One region of the Massilia sp. CFBP9012 genome, then DNA from elsewhere that is predicted to be linked to it. Evidence: predicted binding sites of a transcription regulator. Region 1 holds the regulator's gene; the other holds the start of a gene.

Region 1 (9,348 bases):
CTTGACCGACTTGGCGCCGGTCTCGACTTCGAGCCGGTGATGCACGTTCACCTTGGCCTCCACGGCCTTGACCGCGCCGGCCAGGCCGCCCAGGGCCAGCAACGTCGCCAGCACAGCTGCCGGCATGCTTCGTTTGACATGCATCTTGTCTCCTTCCGGACGGGGTCACTTGACAACACGCCGCCGCGAACGCGGCGATCGCCTCTCGATTATGACACGACTCGTCGTTACAGTTCAGGGAAGTATGTTACCGCCTGTTTCAGGCAGGGCCGCCAGGATGGTCACCGCCACCCGCCGGTTGCGGGTCTGCCCGACGACGTCGGTATTCGGCGCCACCGGCCGCGTGTCGGCAAAGCCGATCGCCGACAGGCGCGCGGGCGGCAGGCCGTTGTCGATGAAAAGCCGCACCACGCTCGATGCGCGCGCGGTCGACAGTTCCCAGTTCGACGGATACACCGGGCTGGCGATCGGCACGTCGTCGGTGTGGCCCTCGACCTCGATGCGGTGGGTATCGTCCTTCAAGAGGCCCGCCACGGCGCCCAGCACTTCACGCGCTTCCGGATCGAGCAAGGCCTGGCCCTGCTCGAACAGCACGCTGGCATTGATCTCGACGCTGATGCCGCGCGCATTCTGCGTTACCCGCACCTGGCCCGATTTCACCAGCGGCAGCAGGGTCGCCGACAGCTCGCGCGCCATCACGCCCATGCGCTCCTGCTCGCGGCGCGCGGCCTCGTTGCGCTTGCGGTTGATGATGTGCGACAGCGGCAGCACCGGCTCGACGTTGGTATTGACCTGGGTCGACGCGCCGCGTCCGCCAAAGGCGTCGCCCAGGGCGTCCGACAGCACCTGGTACTTGCCCTCGTTGACGATGGAGATAGCGTACATCACCACGAAGAAGGCGAACAGCAAGGTGATCAGGTCGGCGTAGGAGATCAGCCAGCGCTCGTGGTGTTCCTGCGGGACGTCGTCGTCGTAGCGCTTGCGGGCCATGGTCGGACTCGCGCTCAGTGCCGGGCCAGCAGGCTGGCGACGCGCTCGTCGACCACGCGGCCATGGTCGCCGCTAGCGAGATCCGCGAAGACTTCGGCCAGGATCTCGTACTGCGAGACCCGGTCGTTGACGATGGCCTTGAGCTTGTTGCCGACCGGGTAGAAGAACAGGTTGGCCAGGCCGACGCCGTACACGGTCGAGACGAAGGCGACCGCAATGCCGGAGCCCAGGCGCGACGGGTCGGACAGGTTTTCCATCACGTGGATCAGGCCCAGCACGGCGCCCAGGATGCCGATCGTCGGCGCATAGCCGGCCGCCGATTCCCAGATGCGCGCCGCCTGCCGCTGGGCGAATTCATAGCCGTTGATCTCGTGTTCGAGCAGGCTGCGCAGCTTGTCGGGCGCGATGCCGTCCACCACCAGCCGCAGGCCCTTGGCCACGAACGGATCGGCCTTGGCCATGTACTGCTCGAGCGACAGCAGGCCGTCGCGGCGCGCCGTCTGGCTCCACAGGGTGATGTCGCGCGACAGCTTCTGGCGCCCGTTCTTGGGCGGCATGAACACCCAGCGCAGCATGCCGATGCCACGCAGGAAGGTGCGCGTTTCGCTCTGCAGCAGCACGGCGCCGAAGGTGCCGACGACGACAATGGCGAAGGCGGCCGGCTGCATCAGCGATGCGAACCTGCCGCCGTCGAGCGTGTAGCCGAGGAAGATGCCGGCGATCGCCAGCACCAGGCCGATTACGCTGGCCCAGTCCATATATGCTCCCGCAAGGTGGTGCGCAGGCGCGCAACGGCCTGGGTGTGCAGCTGCGACACCCGCGATTCAGAAACGCCCATGACGGCGCCGATTTCCTTCAGGTTCAGCTCTTCTTCATAATACAAGCCCATCAACAGCTTTTCGCGCGGCGGCAGGTTGTCGATGGCCTCGATCACCGCGTGGCGGAAGTCGGTTTCCATCAGGCCGCGCAAGGGGTCGCTGTCGTCCACCGCGTAACGGTCGAGGAAGTTGCCGTCGCCGTCGTCGTCATGGAAATCTTCGTAATACAGCAGTTGGTGGCCGCCCGAGTCGGCCAGCATGTCCTGGTAATCCTCGAGTGAGAGCTTGAGCGACTTGGCCACCTCGGATTCGCTCGGCGGCCGGCCCAGGCGCTGCTGCAGCTCGTGCATCGCGCTCTCGACCTTGCGCATGTTCTGGCGCGTGCTGCGCGGCATCCAGTCGCTGCTGCGCAGCTCGTCGAGCATGGCGCCGCGGATGCGCAGCACCGCATAGGTCTCGAACTGCGCGCCGTGGTTGTCTTCGTAGCGGTTGATGGCATCCAGCAGGCCGATCATGCCGGCTTGCACCAGGTCATCCACTTCCACCGAAGGCGGCAGCTTGGCCTTCATGTGGTGGGCAAGGCGCTTTACCAACGGCATATGCTCCGTCAGCAAAGAATTCTTGTCCGCTTTCCCTTTGACCGTGTACATGCTGGTGTAAGTCTTCTCTCTGCTTGTGCTCTATTGCCGATATCGATTACGAACCAAAGTGGGCCGCGCTCCCCTGCTTGCCGAACTGCGGCATGGCGTGCAGCGCGAACTTGCCTGCCAGCTGGCGAAACGCCACCGACGCGCCGGCCAGCGGGAAGGCATCGACCACGGCCCGGCCCAGGCGCGCGGCCCGGTGCAAGTACTCGTCGGCCGGCACCGCGCCCATGAAACTGAGCTTGACGGCGAGGTAACGTGTTGCTGCTGCTGACATATTATCGTATACCACCTTGGCCTCAGCCTCTGTCGCACCGGTAACAAGGATTCCGAACGGGCGCCGGCCCAGTTGCTGCGACAGGCGCTTGACCAGCGAATAGGCATTCGTGATCGACGCCGCGCTGGTGGACACCTGCACCACGATCTCGGATTCAAGCATCGAGGCCACCGGGAAATCGCCGTCCGGGCCGAGTTCGGCGTCGACGATCACGATTCCCGTTTGCAGCGCCAGCACGTCGAAGGTATTGCCCAGGCGGCGCGCCTCGGCGGCCGTTGCGGGCGCGCCCATCGGCACCACCGAGAAGCCTTGCGGCGCCGGGCGGATCACCTGGTTCAATGCGCTTTCCTGGCGCGCCACCTGCAGCAGCGAGGCGCTGCGGTTCATGCCGAGCCGGCGCGCGACGCCGTAGTCCACTTCGCAGGCGTCGACGATCAGCACGTCGTTGCCGGCCTGGGCCAGCGAGGCGCCCAGGTTGACCAGCATGGCGCCCTTGTCGTCTTCAGGCGTGGCCGAGAGAAAGGTGACCACGCGCGGACGCGGGCCCTGCAGCATGCGACGCAGGCCTTCGGCCTGGTCGAAATCGAAACTAGCCAAGGTTCACCTCGCGTACGGCTGCGGATTGGCTGGCCTGGCCGGCGGCAGCCATCATCAGCGGCAGGTCGGCGTCTGCGGCCGCGTTGCCGCGGTTGCGGAAGGCGCGGTCGACCAGCATGGCGCGGTCGGCCACATGCAGGTCTTCCGGCACGCGCTGGCCGTTCGAGATGTAGTGCAGGTTCAGCTTCTGGCGGATCACGACGTCGAGCACGCCGCCGATCGATGCGGCCTCGTCCATCTTGGTCATGATGGCGCCGTGCAGGCCGCTGCCCTGATAGGCGCGCACCACTTCGTTCAGCGTTTCGTTGGTCGAGGTCGAGTTCAGGCACAGCAGACGCTTCACGTCGGCGCCCGAACCGGACAGCATGGCGACCTGCTCGGCCACCATGTGGTCGCGCTGCGACATGCCGATGGTGTCGATCAGCACGGTGTGCTTGTTGCGCAGTTCTTTCAGGGCGATGCGCAGGTCGGCTTCGTCCTTCACCGAGTGCACCATCACGCCCAGGATCTTGCCGTAGATGCGCAGTTGTTCGTGGCCGCCGATACGGTAAGCATCGGTGGTGATCAGGGCCAGCTTGTCCGGGCCGTGGCGCATCACGCAGCGCGCGGCCAGCTTGGCGGTGGTGGTGGTCTTGCCGACGCCGGTCGGGCCGACCAGGGCATAGACGCCGCCCTGCTCCAGCAGCGCGTCTTCGTTGCCGATGGTGGTCAGGTTACGAGTCAGCACGGACTTGACCCAGCGCATGGCTTCGGCGGCATCCTTGGTTGCCGGCATTTTTTCAATCAGGAAGCGTGCCAGGGTAGCCGAGAAACCGGCGGCCAGCATCTCGCGCAGCACGGTCGCCTTTTGCGGCTCGCGCTGGGCGGTGGCGTTCCACGACAGTTCGGCCAGCTGGGTTTCCATCAGGCCGCGCATGGCGCGGATCTCGCTCATCATGCCGTTCATCTCGGCGGCGGCCGATTCCTTGGCCTGGGCGATGGCGGCGCTCATCATCGAGGTCATGGCGCTCATGTCGATCGCCGGCTCCGCGCTTGGCGCGCGGCGCTCGGCGTAGGTCGGGGCTGGCTCGGCGTAGGCTGGCGCCATCGGCGCGGCCGGGGCGGCGTCCTGCAGGCGGCGCGACAGGAAGGCCGGGGCGGCGGCGGGTGCGGGCGCCAGGTCTTCCAGATGCTGCAGCTGCAGGTTGGGCTTCGGCTGGGCCATTTCCGAGTCAACGACCGGCGCGGACAGCGAGGCCACGTCATCGTTGTCCAGCGCGAGGATCTCGACCTGGCCGTCGACTGGACGGTTGGAGAGGATGACGGCATCCGGCCCCAGGGCTTCGCGCACCTTGCGCAATGCATCTCGGGAAGTTGCTGCCGTAAATTTCTTAACCTTCATCTGGTTCTCCGCGCTTCAATCTGGTTCTGCATGACGGGCACGATGCCTGTCGATAGGAAGCATTATTGACGATGCCCTCAGGAAACCATCAGGGGAAAAGGATGGGGAAAATGGTCTATTTCGACGGAATCAGTAAAACCGATACCTTTTGACGGAGTGACAAGCCGGTTTCTCGTCCAAAGTCATCTCATGGCTGGGCGATCTTTACTCGCGCGGGGAGGTCTAAACGGGAAGGCAAGCCACCTGTCGATGGCGCCGGGAGGACACCATGGTCAAATCGATTCGACTGTTGTATCGCAACGTCCAGGGCCGCGTGCGATGCAATTACAACTGGGACTGGCAAAAGATGTGCGAGCGCTCCGCCGTCATGGTCACCGCGGTCGAGTGGAGCGCCGGGGCGGGGTATCCGCAGGATTCCTCACCCGGCCGCCCCCACCTTGGCCCGGCGAATGTGTATGTGACCAATATCGGGCCGCACGATTCCGAGGGCGGGCCGGGCGGCGTCGAGTTCTATCTGCACGCCGACTCCGAAACGCCGCTCGATGTGCTGGTGACCATTACCGACCTTGGGCTGGTCGAGCGCACGGTCCTGGCCAAATAACGATCGGGCGCTTTCCGCAGAAGCGCCCGGGCGTTGCCTCCTGATGCTTACATCGGCACGCCGACCAGGCTGGTCACCCGAATCGTTTTGCTCTCTGGCACTTCTGCATGCGACAGCACTTTCAGCTGCGGCACGGCGCGGCGCAGGAAGCGCGACAGCAGCACGCGCAGCGGGGCCGGCACCAGCAGCACCGGCGTGTGGCCCATCTGCTCCTGCTGGTTGGCCGAGTTGGCCGCCTGCTGGGCGATGGTGTCGGCCAGGCCCGGCTCGATGCCGGTGCCGTCGCCGCCATTGCCCATGGCTTGCAGCAGCAGGCGCTCGAGGCGGTTGTCCAGGGTCATCACCGACAATTCGTTCTCGCCCGGGAACAGCTGCTGGACGATGGCGCGGCCCAGGGCCACACGCACCACGGCGGTCAGTTCCGACGGATCCTGCGTCATGTTCGCGTGTTCCGACAGTGCCTCGATGACCGAGCGCATGTCGCGGATGTGCACGCCTTCGACCAGCAGGTTCTGCAGCACTTTCTGCAGGACCGACAGCGAGACGACTTTCGGCACCAGGTCTTCGACCAGTTTCGGCGTTTCCTTGCCAAGGTGGTCCAGCAGCGCCTGCACTTCCATGCGGCCCAGCAGTTCCGAGGCGTGCATCGTGATCAGGTGGTTCAGGTGGGTCGCCACCACGGTGCCGGCGTCGACCACGGTGTAGCCCATGCTCTGCGCTTCGTCGCGCAGGCCGGCTTCGATCCAGGTGGCTGGCAGGCCAAAGGCCGGATCGGTGGTCACCAGGCCTGGCAAGGTACCGCTGGCCATGCCCGGGTTGATGGCCAGGAACTGGCCATTGATCGCTTCGCCGCTGCCCACTTCCACGCCCTTCAGGGTGATGCGGTAAGCCGATGGCTTGAGTTCCAGGTTGTCGCGGATGTGTACCGGCGGCGCCAGGAAGCCCACTTCTTGTGCGAACTTCTTGCGGATGCCCTTGATACGCTTGAGCAGCTCGCCGCCCTGGTTCTTGTCGACCAGCGGGATCAGGCGGTAGCCGACTTCCAGGCCCAGGGTGTCGACCGGCATGACGTCTTGCCAGGTCGCTTCTTCGCTCTCGGCCGGCGCGCGGCTTGCGGCGGTGGCGTCGGCGGCGGCCGCGGCTGCGGCTTCCTCCTGGGCCGGTGCGTTCTTGCGGCGCTTCGAGATCATGTAGCCGGTGCCGGCCAGCGCACCACCCAGCAGCAGGAAGATCAGGTTCGGCATGCCCGGGATCAGGCCCAGGCCACCGATGATGGCGGCGGTGATGTACATCGATTCAGGACGCGCCAGCAGCTGGTTGGTCAGCTGCGAGCTGACGTCTTCGTCGTTGGCGACACGCGACACGACCATACCGGCTGCGATCGAGATGATCAGCGAAGGAATCTGCGACACCAGGCCGTCACCGATGGCCAGCAGGGTGTAGATCTTGGTTGCTTCGCCCATGGCCAGGTCGTGCATCACCACGCCGACGATCAGGCCGCCGACAATGTTGATCACGGTAATCATGATACCGGCGACAGCGTCGCCTTTCACGTATTTCGAGGCGCCATCCATGGCGCCGTAGAATTCGGCTTCTTGCGAGACTTCCTGGCGGCGCTTGCGGGCTTCGGCTTCGCCGATCAGGCCGGCGTTCAGGTCGGCGTCGATCGCCATCTGTTTACCTGGCATCGCGTCCAGGGCGAAACGTGCGCCCACCTCGGCGATACGGCCCGCGCCCTTGGTCACGACCGAAAAGTTGATGATGGTGAGGATGATGAAGACGACGATACCGACGGTGTAGTTACCGCCGATCAGGAAGTGGCCGAAGGCCTCGACCACCTTGCCGGCCGCGGCGGAGCCGGTGTGGCCCTCGGTCAGGACAATACGGGTGGACGCCACGTTCAGCGCCAGGCGCAGCATGGTCGAGACCAGCAGGATGGCCGGGAAGGCCAGGAAGTCGAGCGGCTTGACCGTATACAGCGCGGTCAGCAGGATGATGATCGACAGCGCGATATTGAAGCTGAAGAACACGTCGAGCACGAATGCCGGCAACGGCAGGATCATCATTGCCAGCAGCATGATGATCAGGACCGGCGCTGCCGCCTTGCTGCCTTGTGCACCAAGGCCGCTCATCCAGGCTGGCAGTTTCATGCTGTTGGTCATTCAGTTCACTCCGTGATCAGTTCAATTCGGCCCCCCTGGCTTGGGCTGCGCTTGCTGCTGCGACGCCGGGTTCAGCGGGTCCATCTCGTCAGGCACTTTCAGCTTCGTCGGGCGATCCGGGTAATCCCCGTCACCCTTCTTGTAGGCGCGCAGCTGGTAGACATAGGCCAGCACTTCCGCCACCGCCGAGTACAGCTTTTCCGGGATCTCGTCGTCGATATCGGTATGCTTGTACAGGGCGCGGGCCAGGGCCGGGGCTTCCATCAGCGTGACCTTGTGTTCCTGGCCCAGCTCGCGGATCTTGGCGGCCACGTCGTCGATGCCCTTGGCCACGACCCGCGGCGCGCCTTTGCCATCCGTATACTTCAGCGCCACTGCATAGTGGGTCGGGTTAGTGACGATCACATCTGCAGTAGGTACATTTTGCATCATCCGGCCCCGGGCCATTTCGCGCTGCAACTGGCGAATCTTCCCCTTAATCTGAGGATTGCCGTCCGACTCCTTCGATTCCTGGATCATTTCCTGGCGCGTCATTTTCAGTTTGTCTTTCCAGTGCCATAACTGGTAAGGACCGTCGATCAGGGCGATGAAGCCCAGCGCGCCGACGATGAACAGGAAGGATTTGCCGATCATGGCGCCCACGTGGGCGCTGCTTTCGTTGAGGGGTTCGACCGCCAGGCCCAGCATCGCCTCCTTCTGGCCGCTGACGACGATATAGGCCACCACGCCAATGACGATGGTCTTGGCGACCGCCTTGAGCAGTTCGACCAGGGCGTTTTTCGAGAACATATTGCCAATACCCTTGATCGGGTTCAGCTTCCCGAAATTGGGCATGAAGGCTTTGGAAGAGAACAGCCAGCCGCCGATCAGCAGCGGCGAGACCAGGGCGATGACCATGATCGCGCCCGCGATCGGCAGGCAGGCCAGCAGCACGCCCACCAGGTCGCCCAGGATGCGCTCGATCAGGATGGCGGGATTGAAGACCTGCTCGCGGTCGAGCGACAGGCCGGACTTGAGCGCCAGGCTCAGTTTACCGACAAGCATGCCCCCGAAGGCCCACAGGCAAGCCCCGGCGGTCATCAGGACGGTAAAGGTGGCCAGCTCCCGCGATCTGGGAACGTCGCCGTCCTCGCGCGCCTTCTCGATCTTCCGGGGCGATGCGTCTTCTGTCTTCTCTGCGTCGCTATCTTCCGACATCCCTACTCCGCCAAAACTATGTCACATGCGCCTTTGTACCGCGCAAATGAAATTATCGCCGGAATTGTCGTGCGGCTAGAAAGAAAACAGGATGGGAAACCAGCCGCTGTTCGCGGCTGGTAGGCATTACATGCGACGGCGGACGAAGGCCGGAGCCGGCTGCTCGCGGCCGAGGTCGGACAGGGGCGCCGCCTGGTTGGCCGCGCTCGGCTTGGCGACGCGGGCCGCCACGATGACCGGAGAAATCACCGGCGCCGACATCGGGACGATCGGAGTGACGATCGGCTTGATCACCTTGACGGTAGCCGTGGTGGCCGGCGCCAGCGGGGCGGCGGCCATATGGGCCGGCAGGCGGCGACGGGCGCGCCAGGCGGCGACCACCAGGCCGTACACGGCCAGGTACAAGGCGAAACTGGCCACCACACCCTGCATCAGCACGTCGGGAGAGCCGGCATGGTTGACGGCCAGCGCGGCCGGCACCAGGGCGATGCTCCACGACACCGGCGACACGCAGGCATTGCGCAGCGGCGCCGGCAGCATGCGCAGGTAGCGCGCGGTGATTGCCGTCTTGACCAGGCTGTGCAGGTGCCAGCTGTCCGGATGGCCCGGATGGCGGCGGCACCACAGGCGGCGGCAGATGGTGAACAGGGTTTCGAACACCGGATAGGCGCAGGCCAGCAG
Region 2 (9,348 bases), on a different contig from region 1:
CTTGTGCGGCGAGGCGGCGGCAACGCCGGTTTCCAGGCCAACCGTGGCATAGGCGCCGACACCGCGTTTCGGGGTTCCAAACATGTGATTCTCCAGTAATGCTGAATTAACCCCAGTTGGACGACAGGGTCGCCAGCTGCTGGGTGAGATAGTTAGAAGTGTTCTGCATCGAGCTCATCATGGCGTCGAGCGCGACGAACTGCGCGCGGTAGCGCTTTTCGATGCTTTCCAGGCGCGTCTCGAAGCGTTCGCGCTGCGAGGCAATCGACTTGATCGAGACGCTCAGGCCATCGGTCTTGGTTTGCAGCAGGCTGTCCTTGCCGACGAAGCCCGCGGCCAGGTTGGTCAGCTGGTGGGCGAAACCCTGCGAGAAGGTGACGCTGCCGCGGTCGCCGATCATGCCGCCGGTGACCGACACCTGGATGCCTTCGGCCGGCGAGCCGGCCGCCGCGGTCAGCGACTGGCCGTTGCCGGTGGCGGCGACGCCGCCGATGGTGCCTTCCACGTCCGTGCCCTTGGTCGGCGCGGCGCCGCCGAAGATGCTGTCGACCGGGCTGCCGCTGACGGCGGCAATCGAGATGTTCGACAATTCGCCATACTTGCTCGACGACAGCTTCAGGCGGCCATCGTCACCCACCTCGGACTCGACCGTGTCACCGGCGCCGGCGAAGACCGAGTTGCCGTTGATCGCGGAGCGGATCAGGGCAGCCAGGTCGTCGTTGCTGTAGGTGCCGGCCTGGAGCTTGATCTCCTGGGTCTTGGTTTCGGTGACCGGGTCGGTCTGGTTCAGCGTGACGCTCCAGACCGTGTTCGGTGCGATCGTGGTCGAACCGCTCAGCGCGGCGCTGCTGGTCAGGTTGCCGCGGGTCGCCAGGTTGGTGATATTGATCGCATAGGTGCCGGCCTTGGTGGCGGCGCTCGACTGGCCGAACTTGATCATGTTGTCGGTGGTCGAACCCATCGCGGCGAACAGGCCGCCGAAGTCGGCCGCATTGTCCGTGATCGCCTTGTTGAGCTTGGTCGAATTGACTTGCAGGCTGCCATCTTTCTGGAAGCCGATGCCGATCTGGCTCAGCGAGGTCAGCTTGCCGCCAGTGCCTTCCATCACCGTGCTGATCTGCTTGCGCAGCTGGCTCTGGATCGCGCGCACGCTGGCGTCGCCCTGCAAGACCGCGCCTTTCTGGGTCTCGGTGTTATAAGCGGTCAGGCCGTTGATCGTCTTGTTTAGTTCATTGTAGGCCTTGACGAATTCGTTCACCGAGCTGGTGATGGCTGCGGTGTCCTTCGACACCGTCAGCGTCGAGCTGCCGACGGCCGACACATCCAGGGTCACGCCCTGGATGGCCCCCGAGACCGAGTTGCTGTCGCTCTTGATCTCGATGCCGTTCATGTTCAGCTTGGTGCTCTGGGCGCCGGCGGTCTGGGTCATGCCCTGCGTGCCGGCCGGGTCGTAGCCGAGCATGGCGGCGATGGCCGGATCGCCTGCCTCGCCGTCCTCGCCGCCGACGGTAATCTTCATGGTCGTCGCTTCGCCGGTCTTGTTCGAGGTCAGCACCAGGTGGTAGGGCTTGGCGCTGCCGTCGGACACGATGGTGGCCGTCACGCCCATATCGCCCTTGTTGATGGCGTCGCGGATGCCTTGCAGCGACTGGTCGCCGGTGCCGAGGGTGATTGTCTTGCTGTTGATGGCGCCGTTCAGAGAAAAGCCCGCGCCCATATGGGTGCCGACGCTGCCGGCGGTGAAGCCGGCGGCGGCCGGGTTGGTGCCGCCGACGGTGATCTGGTTACCGTCGTTCGAGCTCAGGGTGACGCCGGCGGTCGCCGTCACGGTCGAGCCGGTATTGGCCGCGGTAGCGGCCAGGCCGATGCCGCCGCGCACGGTACCGGTCACGGTCTCGGTCACGTCGATGGAGGAGCCGTCGGACGCGCTGAACTGCAGCGTGCCCGCTGCGGCGCTGCCGCTGACGGTGATATTGGCAGCGGCCAGGGCATTGCGGGCGCCGGCGCCCGCCAGCGCGGTATCGAGGCCGGCGCCGGTAAGGGGCGCGCTGCCCGGCGTCAGGTTGGCCAGCTGCACGCCGCCGACCGACAGGGCATAGCTGGAGCCGGGGTCCACGCTGACCTGGCCGAAGTTGTTGAACAGGCCGGCGGTGGTGCTGGCGGCGCCGGCCGTGGCGACCACGCCGGTCTTGTCGGATTGCGCATTGATCGCCTCGGCCAGGGCGCGTGCGCTGCGGGTGGTCGGGCCGGTGCCGATCGCGACGCCGTTCAGGCTCAGCGAACCGTTGCCGATGCCGCTCGATGCAGCGGCCAGGCCCAGCGCATTGCCGCTGGCGCCGAAGGTGCCGCCGCTCGCGGTGCCGAACTGGAAGGTCAGGGTGGTCGGCGCGCTGCCGCCGATGGTCGAGGTCGTGCTGGCGTAGCCATTGCTCTTGAGGCTCTGGGCCTGCGCCAGCTGGGTGACGTTGATCTTGTACTTGCCCGCGACGGCGTCGGCGCCGGCAGTGGCGGAAAAGATGTCCTTGTTGCTGGCGCTGGCGCTCAGGCCCAGGAAGGTGGCGGGAGTGTTCAGCTTGCTCAGGGCGGACTGGAAGGTGCCGACCGCGGCGCTGACCTGGCTGTACGCGGCGCTGCGCGACTGCAGCGCGAGCGTCTTCTTGTCGTAGTTGGCCAGCGGTGCAGCCTCTTGCTGCATCAGCTGTGAAACCAGGCCATTGATGTCGAGTGCCACTTGTATCTCCCGTGAAAGCGATAATGTAAGTGATTATCGGCAGAAACAAACGGTACTTAAGAGCGGTAAATGTGGCTTTATTTTGATTTTGCGAAACAGTTACGATCCCGTTCAGGCCAGAACCATATAAAAAGCGCCACGTCCTCGCGGAGGTGGCGCTTTTTCACCCAAAAGTGATTCAGGCGGTTTGCCGGATCAGCAATCCCTGCATCTTGTCGATTGCCTTGGCCATTTCCAGTGCCTCCTTGCTCGGCATCTGACGCACCACTTCCCTGGTGCTCTGGTCGATGATCTTGACCACGATTTCCTTGCTGTCCTCGTCGATCTCGAACTCCAGAGACTGGGCCGAGGGCGGCATCGCCTCATTGAGCTTCTTGACGGCTGCCGACACTTCGTCCTTGCCGGGCAGCGCATCGGGCGCATCCGGCGTATCCGGACGCACCTGGCGAGCGTTGACCGTGCCCGCCGCAGTGGCAGCGGCCGCAGCCGGACGTTCCTCGGGCTTGGCGATGCTGGGCGTACCAATTGACTGGATCTGCATGTCGCACTCCCTAATGAAAATTCCCCGGCCAGATTTCTCTGGCCGAGGAACCGCTTACCTCGCGTTGTTACTACCGTTGGCTAGCGATTAGCCACGCAGCAGCGACAGGACGCCGTTCGGCAGCGAGTTGGCCTGGGCCAGCATCGAGGTACCAGCCTGCTGCAGGATCTGACCGCGGGTCATCTTTGCGGTTTCAGCAGCGAAGTCGGTATCGACGATGCGGCTGCGCGATGCCGACAGGTTCTCGGTCGACGAACCCAGGTTCGAGATCGCCGATTCGAAACGCGACTGCAGTGCACCGTATTCGGCGCGCTGGCTGTTGACTGCTGCCAGGGCTGCATCGGCGGTGCGGATGGCAGCCTGTGCGCCTTCGAAGGTGCCGATATCGAGGTCGGCCACCGAATCGAGGTCCGAGTTACCGCCCAGGCCCATCGTGGTGGTCGCATCAACCACCGAGAAGCTCTTTTCCGAGTTCATGGTGATCTTGCCCATCGCGGTGCCGCCGTCCGCGCCCATCGTGTCAACCGCGGTGCCCTTGACACCGTCCGTATCGTACGTGGACAGAACGGCGTTGTTGGCAGTTGCGCCAGTGGTGGTGTTCTTTACCTTGATGTCGTTGCCGTCGGCGTGGGTCAGCTTGATGCCGCCGTTCTTCGAATCGTACGACGCGGTGACGCCGGTCTTGGCCGACTGGGCATTGAAAGCGCTGATGGCGCCGGCGTGGCCGTTGGCGTCGTCGGTGCCGATCGAGAACGAGATCGTCACGGCGTCGTCGTTATCCGACTCCAGCGTCATCGTGTACGACGCGCTGGCGACCAGGTCCAGGTTGGCGTCGGTCTTTGCAGTCGCGGTGACACCGGTTTCGCCGCTGGCGTTGTTGATCTGGGCCGCGGTGGCTTTGGCGGTGTCGCCGGCAGCAACGTTGATGCCCTTCGAACCTTGCGAGCCGTTGATGGTGACGGTGCCGGCAACCACGCCGTTGGTCGCGGTGGAAGCGGCGCTCTTGGCGGCGATGTCGGTGGTGTTATTGCCGTAGGTCGAGGTGGTGAAATTCGAGCCCGACATCGAGATCAGCTGGCCTGCATTGGCGCCGACCTGGAAGTTCGCGGTGCCCATCGTGCCGTCCATCAGCTTCTGGCCGTTGAACTCGGTGGTGTTGGCGATACGGTTCAGTTCCGAGGTCAGTTGGGTAACTTCGGTCTGCAGGGCTTTACGGTCGCTCGACGAGTTCGACGAGTTCGACGACTGCACTGCCAGTTCACGGATACGCTGCAGGATGTCGCCCGAGCTCGACAGGGCGCCTTCGGCGGTTTGCGCCATCGACACGCCATCGTTGGCGTTACGGGTAGCCTGGGTCATGCCCTTGATCTGCGAGTTCATGCGGTCGGAAATCGCGAGGCCGGCGGCGTCGTCCTTGGCGCTGTTGATGCGCATGCCCGACGACAGGCGTTGGATCGAGGTGTTCAGCTGCGACTGCGAGGTCGACAGGTTACGCTGCGAGTTCAGGGAAGGAACGTTGGTATTGATTACGGATGCCATGGTGTCTACTCCAGAGACGTGGTCTTACAGGGTGCAGCGACCGTGCTGCTGTGTACTTTGGTCCGTCGCGCTGTTCCGTGACGTTCAAACCGCTGTTGTTGCTGGTAACGGTGCCCTATGGAAAAAGTTTAGGGCCCCGTTTCGAAAAAAATGGCTTGCGAGTAAGGCGCTGGCAAAAAGCGCTGGCCTTGGCGGCAGGCAAAAAAGGAACTTGAGGGCAAAAATAATTTTTATTTTGGGGCTCAGGTCTTGAGTAATGTGTACAGTTTGCCAAGTTCCGCCCAGCCGCTGTCATACAGGGAATCGTTGACGCGCTTGGTATAGCCGGGCACATGCTGGAAACGCCGGCAATGCAGCTGCACCGTCGACACCAGGGTGGCGAGCGGCGGCAGCTCGCCTTCGGTATTGCATTGCACGGCAAGAATCAGGCGCAACAGCCCGAAGCGCGCCATCAGCTGCACATAGCTGTCGTAGGGCGTCGCGCCATTGAACGGGATGAGTTCGACCAGGACTTCATTGACCAGGTAATGCTCGAGCAGCCATGGCGCCTGGGCCAGCGCCTCGTCGAGGCGGCCCAGGCCGTGCCGGTAGGCGCCCACCAGGCGCTCGGCGCTGACCTGGCCGTGGGCATCGGCGCCGAACCTGGTGGCGACCTGGTGCATCAAGGCCTGTTCGAGCGTTGAGCTGGATTCGAAGCCCTTGGTTGCCCACAAGGTGGCGAACACCATGGCCTGGGCGTCATGGTCGGGCTGGATCAGGTCCAGCGTCGCGACCAGCTCGCCGTTGTCGACCAGGCGCACGAAGTCGTCGATCATGGCGGGAATGGTCTCCTGACCGCCACTCGCGCATAGCGCGCTCAGGGTGTCGCAGAAGGCGCCCAGCAGCGCCAGGCGCTGCCACAAGGATAGTTCGCGGGTACGCAGCAGGTTCAGGAAAAAGATGCGCGTCTCGGCCATCAGCGCCGGCGATACACCGAAACGCGGCCCGACGCCGAGCATGGCCGCATGCCTGAGCTGGACCGGGGCCTCGACGAAATCGAAGGCGTCCTCGGCCAGCAGGGCCAGGCGCGCGGCTTCGGGACAGGACAGGGTGATCGACTGCTCGACCTGGCCATGCACGCTGCGGTTGGTGCGCGGGTAGGTGTGGCAGGTGTCGGACAGGTAGGATTCGCCGAGGTGGGTCTGCACCGAGCACATGCCATCCTGGAGTGCCGGGCATCGCTGTTCCTGGCCAACCGCCGTGATCGCACCGTAGGCATCCTCGCCGCCACCGTCCAGGCGCGTCATATTGGCCATCATGCGCCCGAGGGCCGGGACCGATTCCTTGCGATAGGCCTTGTAGGTCTTCTTGTCGACATACACCGCCCAGCCGGAGCAACAGGTGTCTTCGCAACTGGCGCCGATGCAGCGGAACCGCTCGACGAAGCGGGGCATGAGCGCGGACAAGGACTGGGTGCGATGCAGGATGGGCATGGACTGGCTGCTTGATGATGACTACATTGCAGCCGAGTTTACATCCGGCATGACGCCGGTCAATCCGCGATCACCACCCGATTCTTCCCGCTATTCTTGGCTTGGTACATCGCCTTGTCGGCGCGCGCCATGAGCGACGCCTGCTCTTCGTTGGGTGTGCGCAGCGCGACCCCGCACGAGAAAGTAATGAGCATCTTCTCGTTATCGTGCAAGAAGAAGTGCTTGGTCAGCTCGCGCTGCACCCGCACCATGGCCGCCGCCGCAGCGTCGACCGTGGTCTCGGGCAGCAGGATCAAAAATTCCTCGCCGCCGAAGCGGGCGATGACGTCCATCGAGCGCAGCGTCTCGCGCACCACCTTCACCAGGTGCTTGAGCGCGGCGTCGCCCGCCATATGGCCGTAGGTATCGTTGAGCCGCTTGAAATTGTCGAGGTCGAGCAGGGCCACGCACAGCGGCGTCTTTCTGCGGTCGGCGCGCGCGCTTTCGCGTTCGAACACGTCGTCCAGGCCGCGGCGGTTGAGGCTGCCGGTCAGCTGGTCTTCTCGCACCAGCTCGCTCATATGCTGCAGCTCGGCTTCGAGCTCGCGGATGCGCTGCTCGGCCTCCTGCACCTCTTTATGCGCGCCGACCATGCGGTCGCGCGAGGCCAGCGCCTCGTCCTGGGCGCTGCGCATCTCGCGCAGCACTTCGTCGAGCACGCCGTTGATCTCGTTTACGTCGGTGGCGCGGCCGATGCGCTCGGAGAAGCCGCCCAGCCTGGCGTGGTAGTCGCTGGTGGAGGCGGCGGCCGAGCCCAGGCGGTCGATGAAGGTCATCATCATGTTCTTCATGGCCCCCCGCACGTCGTCGATGCCGTGCTTGAGGTGGCCCTGCTTGATGATCACGTCCTTCAGGCCGCGGGTGGCGTCTTCCAGCGCGCGCGCGTCGAGCGGGCCCTTGATCAGGTCCTGCACCACCAGCACCTGGCCGCGCATATAGTTGTCGTCGTCGAGCAGGCCTTCGATATTGTCGAGCAGCAGGCGGAACAGGCGCAGCAGCAGTTCCTGCTGTTCGGCGCCGTCGTCCTTGCGCAGCTCGATCTGGAAGCACAACTGCTTCAGGCGCGCCGCGATGTCCTGCAGTTCCGATTCGCCGACGGCGGTCTTGACCGCCGCGCCCAGCGCCTCGGCCTCGGCCGACAGTTCGGCGTCGCCGCTCAGCAGCGAGGCGCAGGCGAACGACAGGGTGCGCGCCAGCATCTCGCGCAGCAGCACGGTGTCCGGCTCCTCGTCGCCCAGGGCCATCACCGGGGTATTGCGGCGCAGATGGCGGTCAAGCATCTGCCCCAGCGCCTGGGTATAGCCGGTCCAGTCTTCGAGCTTGACCGCGCGCGCCATGCGGCGGCCATACTCGGACAGCTCGCCCGGCGTTTCGGCCATGCGGCGCGCGAAGCCGGCCAGGACCTCGACCGCGCCAAGGTCGGGAGCAGGTGCGGGATTCGATACGGGAGGCGGCACCGATGGCGTGCCGGCGATCTCGTCGTAGATGGCGCGATAGTTGTCCGGGGTCGGCGCGAGGCGGCGCGTGGCGAGGCGGCGGAAGGCCTCGCGAGCGATCTCAGCGGGGTTGGCTGGCTGGTTCACGGCGGGCGCGGCAGGAGTTGAGATGGACATGGATTACTGCGCAATGACGAATTCGCGGGATTGGCGACATGATAATCAGCTTTTTTGCCGTGCATCAATTAAAAAACGGTAACACGGCCGGTGAATGCATCGGTTGCCGCCTTATCACAACGGAATGTCACATTCAATCCACCAAACCGTTACGGATGGCGTAGGTCGTCAGTTCGGCGCTGGTCTTGAGTTGCATTTTGACCAACAAGCGGGCGCGGTATTCGCTGATGGTCTTGACCGACAGCGACAGCTCGCGCGCGATCTCGCTGACCGTCATCCCTGATGCGATCATGGTCAGGGTTTGGTATTCGCGGTCGGACAGGCCTTCGTGCACCGCCGCCTCGTGGTCCGCGCCGATCGAGCTGGCCAGGGTCTGGGCCAGCGCCGCGCTCACGTATTTCTGGCCGCCCGCCACCTGGCGGATCGCCGTCACCAGCTCGCGCGGCGCGCTCTGCTTGGTGAGATAACCGGACGCGCCGGCCTTGAGCGCGCGGATGGCGTACTGGTCTTCGCGGTGCATCGACAGCATCAGTACCGCCAGTTCGGGCCGGTCTTTCTTTATTTGCTTCAACACGTCGATGCCGTTGCGGTCGGGCAGCGAGATATCGAGCAGCATCACATTGGCCTTGGACTTGCCCACCAGCCGTGCGGCGTCGACGCCGTTCTCGGCCTCGCCCGCGACGTTGATGTCGCGTTGCTCGGCCAGGATCTGCTTCAGGCCCTCGCGCACGATGGCATGGTCGTCGGCAATGAAAACGCGGATGGTTACTTTTTCGGTCATTCTTCTTCTTGTGCTGCCCTGTCTGTCGCCGCCTGCTGCGCGGAGGTCCGGGGTGCCAGCCTGGTCTTGATGGTCACCATCGTGCCACCTCCGGGCGCACACGACAAGGCCAGCGTGCCGCCCAGGGCATTGGCGCGCTCGCTCATGCCGCGCAGGCCGAACGATTGCGGCTTGAGCCGGTCGGCGGGCTGGATGCCGCGGCCGTTGTCGCAGATCGACAGGGTGAGCAGATTGCGCTGGCGTCGCAGCGACACCGTGACCCGGGTCGCACTGGCATGCTTGGCGATGTTGGTGAGCGCTTCCTGGAAAATGCGGAACAGCGCGGACGCATGGTCGGGCTCGAGTTCCAGGTCTTTGTCCGGGCAGCGCATGATGACGGCGATCCCCATCTGCTTCTCGAATTCGTGCGCCTGCCATTCGAGTGCGGCGACGATGCCGAGGTCGAGCGTGCTCGGGCGCAGGTCGAGCGAGATACGGTGCACCGCCTCGATGGTGCGGTCGACCAGGCCGTCGACGTAGTTGGCCTTGTCGATCAGGTCCGGCTGATCGGCAGGCAGGCGCGCCGACAGCATCGCCAGCGCCATCTTGATCGCGGTGAGGTTGCCGCCCAGGTCGTCGTGGATTTCGCGCGC

What was found. The regulator FliA, encoded in region 1, starts transcription of late flagellar genes. The targets are predictions, from matches to a motif close to CTAAAGTTTNNNNNNNNNNNGCCGNTA.
Region 2: a site for FliA is predicted at 4,917-4,943, ahead of SOM61_RS21640 (flagellin N-terminal helical domain-containing protein). Genes of this name have one in related genera too.

What each region holds. Positions count from the first base shown of each region.
Region 1 is NZ_JAXCWM010000021.1:926-10,273, forward strand. It holds gene SOM61_RS25020 (hypothetical protein) at 1-144, opposite strand, end outside; gene motD (flagellar motor protein MotD) at 235-990, opposite strand; gene SOM61_RS25030 (flagellar motor protein) at 1,005-1,748, opposite strand; gene SOM61_RS25035 (RNA polymerase sigma factor FliA) at 1,730-2,458, opposite strand; gene SOM61_RS25040 (MinD/ParA family ATP-binding protein) at 2,505-3,326, opposite strand; gene flhF (flagellar biosynthesis GTPase FlhF) at 3,319-4,707, opposite strand; gene SOM61_RS25050 (hypothetical protein) at 4,976-5,308, shown strand; gene flhA (flagellar biosynthesis protein FlhA) at 5,356-7,470, opposite strand; gene flhB (flagellar biosynthesis protein FlhB) at 7,492-8,667, opposite strand; gene SOM61_RS25065 (MraY family glycosyltransferase) at 8,794-9,348, opposite strand, start outside.
Region 2 is NZ_JAXCWM010000014.1:95,366-104,713, reverse strand. It holds gene fliS (flagellar export chaperone FliS) at 1-84, opposite strand, end outside; gene fliD (flagellar filament capping protein FliD) at 107-2,731, opposite strand; gene SOM61_RS21645 (flagellar protein FlaG) at 2,910-3,272, opposite strand; gene SOM61_RS21640 (flagellin N-terminal helical domain-containing protein) at 3,360-4,811, opposite strand; gene fliB (flagellin lysine-N-methylase) at 5,054-6,283, opposite strand; gene SOM61_RS21630 (GGDEF domain-containing protein) at 6,343-7,935, opposite strand; gene SOM61_RS21625 (response regulator transcription factor) at 8,069-8,716, opposite strand; gene SOM61_RS21620 (sensor histidine kinase) at 8,713-9,348, opposite strand, start outside.